Regions from separate parts of the Mixta mediterraneensis genome, predicted to be linked through region 1. Evidence: predicted binding sites of a transcription regulator. Region 1 holds the regulator's gene; each other region holds the start of a gene.

Region 1 (3,139 bases):
CAGGTAAAATCCGGCGAGATTGTCGGCCTGCTGGGCCCTAACGGTGCGGGTAAAACTACCACCTTTTACATGGTTGTTGGCATTGTGCCACGCGATGCCGGCCGCATTATTATTGATGATGAAGACATCAGCATTTTGCCACTGCATGCCCGTGCTCGTCGTGGTATTGGCTATCTCCCGCAGGAAGCCTCTATTTTTCGCCGTCTGAGCGTGTTCGACAATTTAATGGCGGTGTTGCAGATTCGTGATGATCTGACTGAAGAGCAGCGTCAGGATCGCGCCAAAGAGCTGATGGAAGAATTTCACATCGAACATCTGCGTGACAGCATGGGACAGGCATTGTCTGGGGGTGAACGTCGCCGCGTCGAAATTGCGCGTGCCCTGGCAGCTAATCCCAAATTTATCCTGTTGGATGAGCCCTTTGCGGGCGTTGACCCTATCTCGGTTATCGACATCAAAAAGATCATTGAGCATCTGCGTGATAGCGGCCTTGGCGTGCTGATTACCGACCATAATGTTCGTGAGACCCTGGCAGTATGTGAACGCGCATATATCGTCAGTCAGGGCCACCTCATCGCCCACGGTACACCCACAGAAATACTTGCTGATGAGCAGGTTAAGCGGGTTTATTTGGGCGAAGAGTTCAGACTCTGATAAGGTGTGGCTAATACTGACGTTTGCTGAGGAAAATCAATCCTGTCTATGAAGCAAGGTTTACAACTCAGGCTCAGCCAACAGCTGGCGATGACACCCCAGCTGCAACAGGCTATCCGGCTGTTGCAGCTTTCGACGCTTGAACTTCAGCAAGAGTTACAGCTCGCGCTGGAAAGTAATCCGCTGCTTGAACAAACCGATGTACATGAAGAAGTCGACGCCCACGACTATCAGGAAGCCGAAGCGCTGGATACACGTGAAGCGCTTGAGCAAAAAGATATGCCGGAAGAATTGCCACTCGATGCAACCTGGGACGAGATTTATACCGCAGGCACGCCGTCAGGCACTGGCACCGATTATCAGGATGATGAATTACCCATTTATCAGGGTGAAACGACCCAATCGCTGCAGGATTATTTGATGTGGCAGGTTGGGCTAACGCCTTTTACTGATAACGACCGCGCGATTGCCACCTCTATCGTTGATGCTATTGATGATACGGGCTACCTTACTGTTTCGCTTGAAGAGATCCTTGACAGCATCGGTAACGAAGAGCTGGAACTGGATGAGGTTGAAGCCGTATTAAAACGCATCCAGCGTTTTGATCCGATAGGCGTGGGTTCCCGTGATTTACGTGATTGCCTGCTGGTGCAGCTATCACAATATGCGCCTGATACGCCGATGCTGGCCGAAGCGCGTTTGATCGTCAGCAATCACCTTGATCTGCTGGCGAACCATGATTTCCGCAGTCTGATGCGTATGACACGTCTCAAAGAAGACGTGTTAAAAGAAGCCATGATACTGATTCAATCACTGGACCCCCGTCCGGGACAATCGGTCAATACTGGCGAGCCGGAATATGTTATTCCTGATGTGCTGGTACGTAAGATCGGATCCCGCTGGACGGTTGATCTTAATGCGGACAGTCTGCCGCGTTTGAAGATTAATCAGCACTATGCCGCGATGGGCGGTTCGTCACGCAATGACAGCGATAACCAGTTTATTCGTAGCCATTTACAGGAAGCCAAATGGCTGATTAAAAGCCTGGAAAGCCGTAATGATACTTTGCTGAAAGTGACGCGTTGTATTGTTGAACAACAACAGGATTTTTTTGAACAGGGCGAAGAATTTATGCGTCCTATGGTACTGGCGGATATTGCCCAGGCCGTTGAAATGCATGAATCGACGATTTCCCGCGTAACCACGCAAAAATATTTGCACAGCCCGCGTGGTATTTTTGAATTGAAGTATTTTTTCTCCAGTCACGTCAATACCGAAGGTGGCGGCGAAGCATCGTCCACCGCGATTCGCGCACTGGTCAAAAAATTAATTTCGGCGGAAAATCCAGCCAAACCCTTGAGCGACAGTAAGCTCACCACCATGTTATCTGATCAAGGGATCATGGTGGCGCGTCGAACCGTCGCTAAATATCGCGAGTCTTTATCCATCCCGCCATCAAATCAGCGTAAACAGCTGGTTTGAAAGAAATGAGAAGGAAGACCTATGCAGCTAAACCTCACGGGGCAACACGTTGAAATCACTGACTCACTACGTGAATTCGTCAGTGGGAAATTTGCCAAACTGGAACACTATTTTGATCATATCAATCAGGTTTATATTGTTCTGAAAATTGAGAAGGTCACTCAAATTGCCGATGCGACTTTACACGTCAATGGTGGCGAGCTGCACGCCACATCGGAAGCGGAAGATATGTATGCGGCTATTGACGGGTTGATTGATAAACTCACTCGTCAACTAACCAAACACAAAGACAAACTGAAAAAACACTAACCTTCACGCTGGCAGAGCGCTTATCGCGCTAACGCGGACAGGATGGGGCGGATTAACCGCCCCGTTTTGTCATCTATACCAGCGCCATCTGATGTCAGCATAAACGTGACATGCCTGCCTCAGTGGCTATGTGAACTCGCAAGTGAAACGATGATGAACAACGATCTGACCCTGGAATTGAGCTCAGTACTTTCGCTGGACTGCACCCGCAGCGGCGTACATTGCCAGAGCAAAAAACGTGCGCTGGAAATTATCAGTGAACTGGCCGCTAAGCAGCTCAACCTGCCGCACCAAACGCTTTTCGAAGCCATTCTTACCCGTGAGCGCATGGGAAGTACCGGCATTGGCAACGGGATTGCTATTCCTCACGGTAAGCTGGAGGAGGATACGCTTCGCGCCGTTGGCGTGTTTATCAGCCTTGAACAGCCTATTGCCTTTGACGCGGTGGATAATCAGCCGGTCGATCTGTTGTTTGCCCTTCTGGTCCCGGCAGATCAGTGCAAAACGCATTTGCATACCCTTTCTCTGGTAGCAAAAAGACTGGCAGATAAAACGGTCTGTCGCCGCCTGCGTGCGGCGCAGAGTAATGAAGAACTCTACGCCATCATTACCGAAAATCAGCCAGAACAATAAAGCGTCACTACCGGCCCCGCGCCGGTTTTAAAACGGGAGAGAAGGTCATGGTGCTGATGAT
Region 2 (3,139 bases), on a different contig from region 1:
ATCTCGCGTGTCACTAACGATACCGAAGTGATCCGTGATCTTTACGTTACCGTCGTTGCAACAGTACTGCGCAGCGCGGCATTAGTTGGCGCGATGATGGTAGCGATGTTTAGCCTCGACTGGCGCATGGCACTGGTGGCAATGCTGATATTTCCAATGGTGCTGGTGGTCATGCTGATCTATCAGCGCTACAGCACGCCAATTGCACGACGCGTGCGCAGCTATCTCGCCGAAATCAATAATGGTTTCAACGAAGTGATCAGCGGCATGAGCGTAATTCAGCAATTCCGCCAGCAGGCGCGTTTTGGTGGACGTATGGGGGAGGCGAGCCGCTCGCACTATCTGGCGCGCATGGAAACGCTGCGGTTAGATGGTTTTCTGTTGCGACCCTTGTTAAGCCTGTTTTCAGCGCTGGTGCTGTGCGGCCTGCTGCTGCTGTTTAGCTTTTCGGTGCCGGGCGCCTTTGAAGTTGGCGTGCTTTACGCTTTTATCACTTATCTGGGGCGTCTGAATGAGCCGTTGATTGAGCTCACCACGCAGCAATCAATGCTGCAACAGGCGGTGGTTTCCGGCGAGCGTATCTTTGAGCTGATGGACGCTGCGCAGCAGCAATACGGGGAGGATAATCGTCCGCTGGCTTCAGGCCGCATCACGCTGAACCATTTGAGTTTTGCCTACCGTGAAGATCGTGATGTGCTGAGTGAAATCAATCTGGATGTGCCTTCCCGTGGATTTGTCGCGCTGGTGGGGCATACCGGCAGCGGCAAAAGTACGCTGGCAAACTTATTGATGGGATATTATCCAGTAACGCGCGGTGAAATTCGCCTTGATGAACGTCCGATAAGTCAGTTAACCCATGCGGTATTGCGACGTGGTATCGCCATGGTACAGCAGGACCCGGTGGTACTGGCCGACACGCTGTTAGCGAATGTGCGCTTAGGGCGCGCTATTAGCGAAGAGGCTGTCTGGCAGGTACTGGAGCAGGTCCAGCTCGCACCTTTAGCCCGCAGTATGTCGGCAGGCATCCATACCCGGCTGGGCGAGCAGGGCAATAATCTTTCTGTCGGGCAAAAACAGTTACTGGCACTGGCACGCGTGTTGGTCGAGCTGCCAAAAATTTTGATCCTCGACGAAGCCACTGCAAATATTGATTCCGGCACTGAACAGGCGATCCAGCAAACACTGCGCGCCTTACGCCAGCACAGCACGCTGGTGGTTATCGCGCATCGTCTCTCAACTATTATTGAGGCCGATACCATTTTAGTCCTGCATCGTGGACAAGTAGTGGAGCAGGGCAATCACCAACAGCTGCTTGCGCAGCAAGGCCGCTACTGGCAAATGTATCAACTTCAGCAAGCGGGAGATGAACTTGCTTCGGGCATAACCTTAACAACAGAAGGGTAAATTGCACCTTTTTAGCCCGTCTTTATCGGAATATTCTGTATAAATGCACTTCTTTGAGGTCTGAAGCACCAAAGAGGTGCGACAGTCACCCATTCTCAATCCGCTTCATCTATCCTCCGTCTTATCCATCCCAAAACGAAGCAAGTTGTAGCGCGCTTGCCTTACTGATTCATCGCTTTTTTTATTTATGGCACGCGCTTTGCTTATATCACTGCGTGTCCGAAAGACTCATTCATTTAATAGCTGGAGGGGATCCTATGAAGCTGGTTACCGTCGTGATTAAACCATTCAAGCTGGAGGATGTACGTGAAGCTTTATCCTCTATTGGTATTCAGGGACTTACCGTCTCCGAAGTTAAAGGTTTTGGGCGTCAAAAAGGGCACGCCGAGCTTTATCGTGGCGCTGAATACAGCGTGAATTTTCTGCCAAAAGTGAAAATTGATGTCGCTATCGCTGACGATCAGCTTGATGAAGTCGTGGATGTAGTCAGCAAGGCGGCGTACACCGGTAAAATTGGCGACGGTAAAATTTTCGTCGCTGAACTGCAGCGCGTAATCCGTATTCGTACCGGCGAAACCGACGAAGCAGCGCTGTAAACCAGATTCAGTAATGTGATGGGATGGAAAAAATGAATAAAATTTTAACGAAGTTGGGCCTGACCAGCCTGGCACTGTTACCATCGCTCGCGATGGCTGCACCTGCCGTTGCGGACAAGGCTGATAATGCATTTATGATGATTTGCACCGCGCTGGTGCTGTTTATGTCGATTCCAGGAATAGCATTGTTTTACGGCGGTTTGATTCGTGCCAAAAACGTGCTGTCAATGTTAACGCAGGTTGCAGTGACTTTCTCTCTGGTTTGTGTGCTGTGGATGGTTTACGGCTACTCGCTCGCCTTCAGCGAAGGTAACGCTTTCTTTGGTGGCTTTGAGTGGGCGATGCTGAAAAATATCCAGCTGACTGCGGTAATGGGCAGCTTCTATCAATACATTCACGTTGCGTTTCAGGCCTCTTTCGCCTGTATCACCGTCGGCCTGATTGTTGGTGCGATAGCGGAACGTATTCGTTTCTCAGCGGTACTGATTTTTGTGGTGGTATGGTTGACGCTGGCTTATCTGCCCATCGCTCACATGGTATGGGGAGGCGGCTATCTGGCACAGGACGGCGCGCTGGACTTTGCTGGTGGCACCGTGGTGCATATCAACGCGGCCATTGCTGGCCTGGTGGGTGCTTATCTGGTGGGTAAGCGTGCCGGTTTCGGTAAAGAAGCGTTTAAACCCCATAACCTGCCAATGGTTTTCACCGGTACTGCCATTCTGTATGTCGGCTGGTTTGGCTTCAATGCCGGTTCTGCTTCAGCCGCTAACGAAATCGCTGCGCTGGCATTCCTGAATACGGTAATGGCTACCGCGGGTGTGGTATTGTCATGGACTTTCGGTGAATGGGCGCTGCGTGGCAAACCTTCCCTGCTGGGAGCATGTTCTGGCTTCATTGGTGGTCTGGTTGCAATCACCCCGGCTTGTGGTTATGTGGGTGTCGGCGGGGCATTGATCATTGGTCTGGTCGGGGGCCTGGCTGGCCTGTGGGGCGTAACGACGTTGAAAAAATGGCTGCGCGTTGATGATCCCTGTGATGTGTTCGGTGTGCATGGCGTGTGTGGTATCGTAGGTTGTATTCTGACCGGTGTGTTTGCCTCTTCTTCACTGGGCGGTGTGGGCTATGCAGAAGGTGTAACC
Region 3 (3,139 bases), on a different contig from region 1:
GCTGTTTATCAATCAGCCCGGCTTCTTTTAACATGCGTTGACCGGTAACCTCGGTCCAGGCATTGAGTGCTGGATTATGTTGCTCAATCGCCTGCAGCGTTGCGGTGGCAACTTCGCGTGCGCTGATAGTGCCGTTTTGAACCGCCTGATGCAGCGATCGAAGGGAAAGTTCGCTCAGTTTCACGCTTTGTACACTCCTGCCACTTCCAGCCTATCGTCAAGCGGCAACGCCATCAGCGGTATCGCCATGCCGGCAATACGTGTCATCTGCGTCAGTAATGCAGCGCGGCGGGCTTCATCCAGGTCAATCTCCAGCAGCTGCGCCATTTGCGCGATATACATCGCCCAGTCGATATTCTGATTCATTATTCCTCCGGTTAGAAACCTGCGGCACTGCCATTGCTACGTGGATCGCTTGCGCCCTCGAGCATGCCGTTGTTATGACGCACAATCGCGCCTGCATGTCCAACTGCTTCACTGAAATCCGGCAGCAGTTCTACCTCATGGCCCAACTGGCGCAAACGTTCCAGCGTGGCGGCAGAAAAGCGGCTCTCCAGCTTGAGCGAGTCGGATGATTGCCCCCACGTTCGTCCTAACAGCCAGCGCGGTGCACTTACGGCTTGTTGCAGTGGCAAACCCTGAATCACGTGACGAGTAAAAATTGCAGCCTGCGTTTGTGGCTGGCCGTCGCCGCCCATTGAGCCGTACACCATGGCGCGACCATCTTTCAGTCGCGCAGCGGCAGGATTGAGGGTATGGAAAGGTTGCTTACCTGGTGCAAGAGCCAGCAGATGTTCAGGATCAAGGCTGAAAGCCGCGCCCCGGTTCTGCCAGGTGATGCCGGTGCCGGGTAACACCACGCCGCTACCAAATTCGTGATAGATGCTTTGGATAAAAGAGACCGCCAGGCCGCTGCTGTCCATGACGCCCATCCATACCGTGTCGCCAGGACCGCGCCCGGTTCCCCACGGCACAGCCTTTTCGTCATCAATTTGGCTGGCAAGCGTGGCAAGGTGATCGCTATCCAGCAGCGTCTGCAAATCTTCGGTGACATGACGCGGGTCGGTAATGTACTTATCACGTAGCGCGAAAGCTTTTTTCGTGGCTTCAACAATGCGGTGCACGGTTTGCGCTTCATCTGCCTTTGCCATATCGAGCTGATCGGTAATGCCAAGAATTGCCAGCGACACGGCACCCTGGGTCGGCGGCGTCATGTTCCATATATCGCCTTCGCTGTGGGCAATATGCAAGGGCGTACAGCGTCGCGCGCGCTGCTGTTGCAGATCCTCCAGGGTGACTGGCATACCGAGCGCTGTCATTTCACGCGCCAGGCGATGAGACAAATTGCCACGATAAAAGCTGTCGAGCCCTTCTTCAGTTAACTGACTGAGCGTTTGCGCCAGGGCTGGTTGAGTGAAACGGCTGCCCGCGCGCGGGATTTTACCGTCCGGCAAAAAGGTGGTGGCAAAACCGGGCTGATGCTGTAATTCGTTGCGTTTGGCTTCCGTGGCCGCCGCTTGCGATGCTGTCACTGGAATGCCGTCGGCAGCATAACGAATCGCATCGCGTAGCAGGCGTGACAACGGGAGCGGCGTACCGCCCAGTTCACCAGAAAGGGTTAATGCTTCCAGCCAGCCGCTCACGGTCCCCGCCACCGTCAATGCGGCTTTCGGACCACGATGAGGAATATGAGATTCGTTGTGATAGAAATCGATATGAGCCAGCGAACCGGCTGCGCCGCTGGCGTCAATGGCAATGGGATCGCCACCGGCGGGCATCACTAACCAGAAACCATCGCCACCTAATCCATTCATATGCGGATAAACCACCGCGATGGTGGCGGCTGCGGCAACCATTGCTTCTATGGCATTGCCGCCTTCACGCAGCACTGCCAGCGCACTTTCGCTTGCCAGATGATGAGGCGTCACCGCCATGCCCAGCGGCGCCATATTGCTCTGAATCATTCGTTTCTCATTTTGCTAGCGGGTAACAGTAGAGAAATGCAAGCAAGAGCCGTTCCAGTTTTCATTTAGCAGGACGCGGCATTTAGGTTAACCTGGCGCAAACTGTGCTAGCTTGAGTTGAAACGAAAGTTACAGGACGAAGAATGAAACAGCTTGATGAACGGCTCAGAAGCCACTATTCCCAGCTTTCGCCGCAAGAGCAGCGTATTGCGAACTTTATATTTGATCACTTCAATGATTTGATTAGCTATAACAGCGCCGAATTGGCGCGCTTAAGCGGTGTGTCAAAAGCCACCGTCAGCCGCTTATTCAAACGCCTCGGTTATGAAAAATACAAGGACATGCGCGATGAATTGCGTACCCTGCGCCAGAGCGGTATGCCGCTCACTGATAACCGCGATGCAGTGCAGGGCAACACGTTGCTGTCACGTCATTACAAACAGGAAATGGCTAACCTGACCCAGTGGGTTAACAGCATTGATGCACAGCAATTTGGTGAAGTCATTCAGCAGCTGGCACAGGCAAAACGCGTATTTATCATCGGTATGCGAAATGCGTATCCGGTAGCGCTGCATCTGAGGCAGCAATTAATGCAGGCGCGTGCGCAGGTGCATATTTTGCCGCAGCCGGGACAGACCCTGTCGGAAGAGCTGGTGGATATTACGGCGGATGACATGGTGGTAATAATGGCGTTCCGCCGCCGTACGCGCATTATTCGCCCGCTGATGCAGCAGCTACAAAACGCGGGTATTCCGCTACTGGCGCTGTGTGAGCCGCAGGCGCAAACGGTGCTTTCACTGGCGCGCTGGCAGTTGTGCGCGCCGCTCGACAGCGTGTCGGCCTTTGACAGCTACGCATCGGCAATGAGTTTAATTAACCTGCTGGCGAATGCGTTATTACACGAAATGTTGTCACACGGGCGTCAGCGTATTCACCAGATTGCCGATCTCTATCAGCAGTTTGATGAACTGGAGCACCGCTAACAGGCCCCCTTTTGGTGCTTTGCCCTGTTTTGGTTCATAAATTTTGGTGGCTGGCCGCTGCGTCTATGCCGTCAATCTCCGGTTCTCTCTATGATTAAATAGGTTTTTCTGGCTCCTGCGCTCTGGCACATTAGTTGCAAATTGATTGCTGTAGAATCTTTTGTTTCATAATGGCTCACCAGAGCACAGAAT

The links. The regulator sigma-54, encoded in region 1, starts transcription at its own class of promoters, with help from an activator protein. The targets are predictions, from matches to a motif close to GTTGGCACANNTTTCGCTNT.
Region 2: glnK (P-II family nitrogen regulator) is a predicted target of sigma-54. The motif match lies at 1,591-1,610, and genes of this name have one in related genera.
Region 3: QRY16_RS13925 (gamma-glutamyltransferase family protein) is a predicted target of sigma-54. The motif match lies at 2,057-2,076, and genes of this name have one in related genera.

Annotation. Positions count from the first base shown of each region.
Region 1 is NZ_JASUAZ010000002.1:173,310-176,448, reverse strand. Features, by position in the region: gene lptB (LPS export ABC transporter ATP-binding protein) at 1-654, shown strand, start outside; gene rpoN (RNA polymerase factor sigma-54) at 703-2,136, shown strand; gene hpf (ribosome hibernation promoting factor) at 2,158-2,445, shown strand; gene ptsN (PTS IIA-like nitrogen regulatory protein PtsN) at 2,599-3,078, shown strand; gene rapZ (RNase adapter RapZ) at 3,126-3,139, shown strand, end outside.
Region 2 is NZ_JASUAZ010000007.1:101,805-104,943, forward strand. Features, by position in the region: gene QRY16_RS07115 (SmdB family multidrug efflux ABC transporter permease/ATP-binding protein) at 1-1,404, shown strand, start outside; gene glnK (P-II family nitrogen regulator) at 1,662-2,000, shown strand; gene amtB (ammonium transporter AmtB) at 2,033-3,139, shown strand, end outside.
Region 3 is NZ_JASUAZ010000023.1:12,876-16,014, forward strand. Features, by position in the region: gene QRY16_RS13915 (AtzE family amidohydrolase) at 1-184, opposite strand, end outside; gene hpxX (oxalurate catabolism protein HpxX) at 181-366, opposite strand; gene QRY16_RS13925 (gamma-glutamyltransferase family protein) at 378-1,964, opposite strand; gene hpxU (MurR/RpiR family transcriptional regulator HpxU) at 2,108-2,947, shown strand.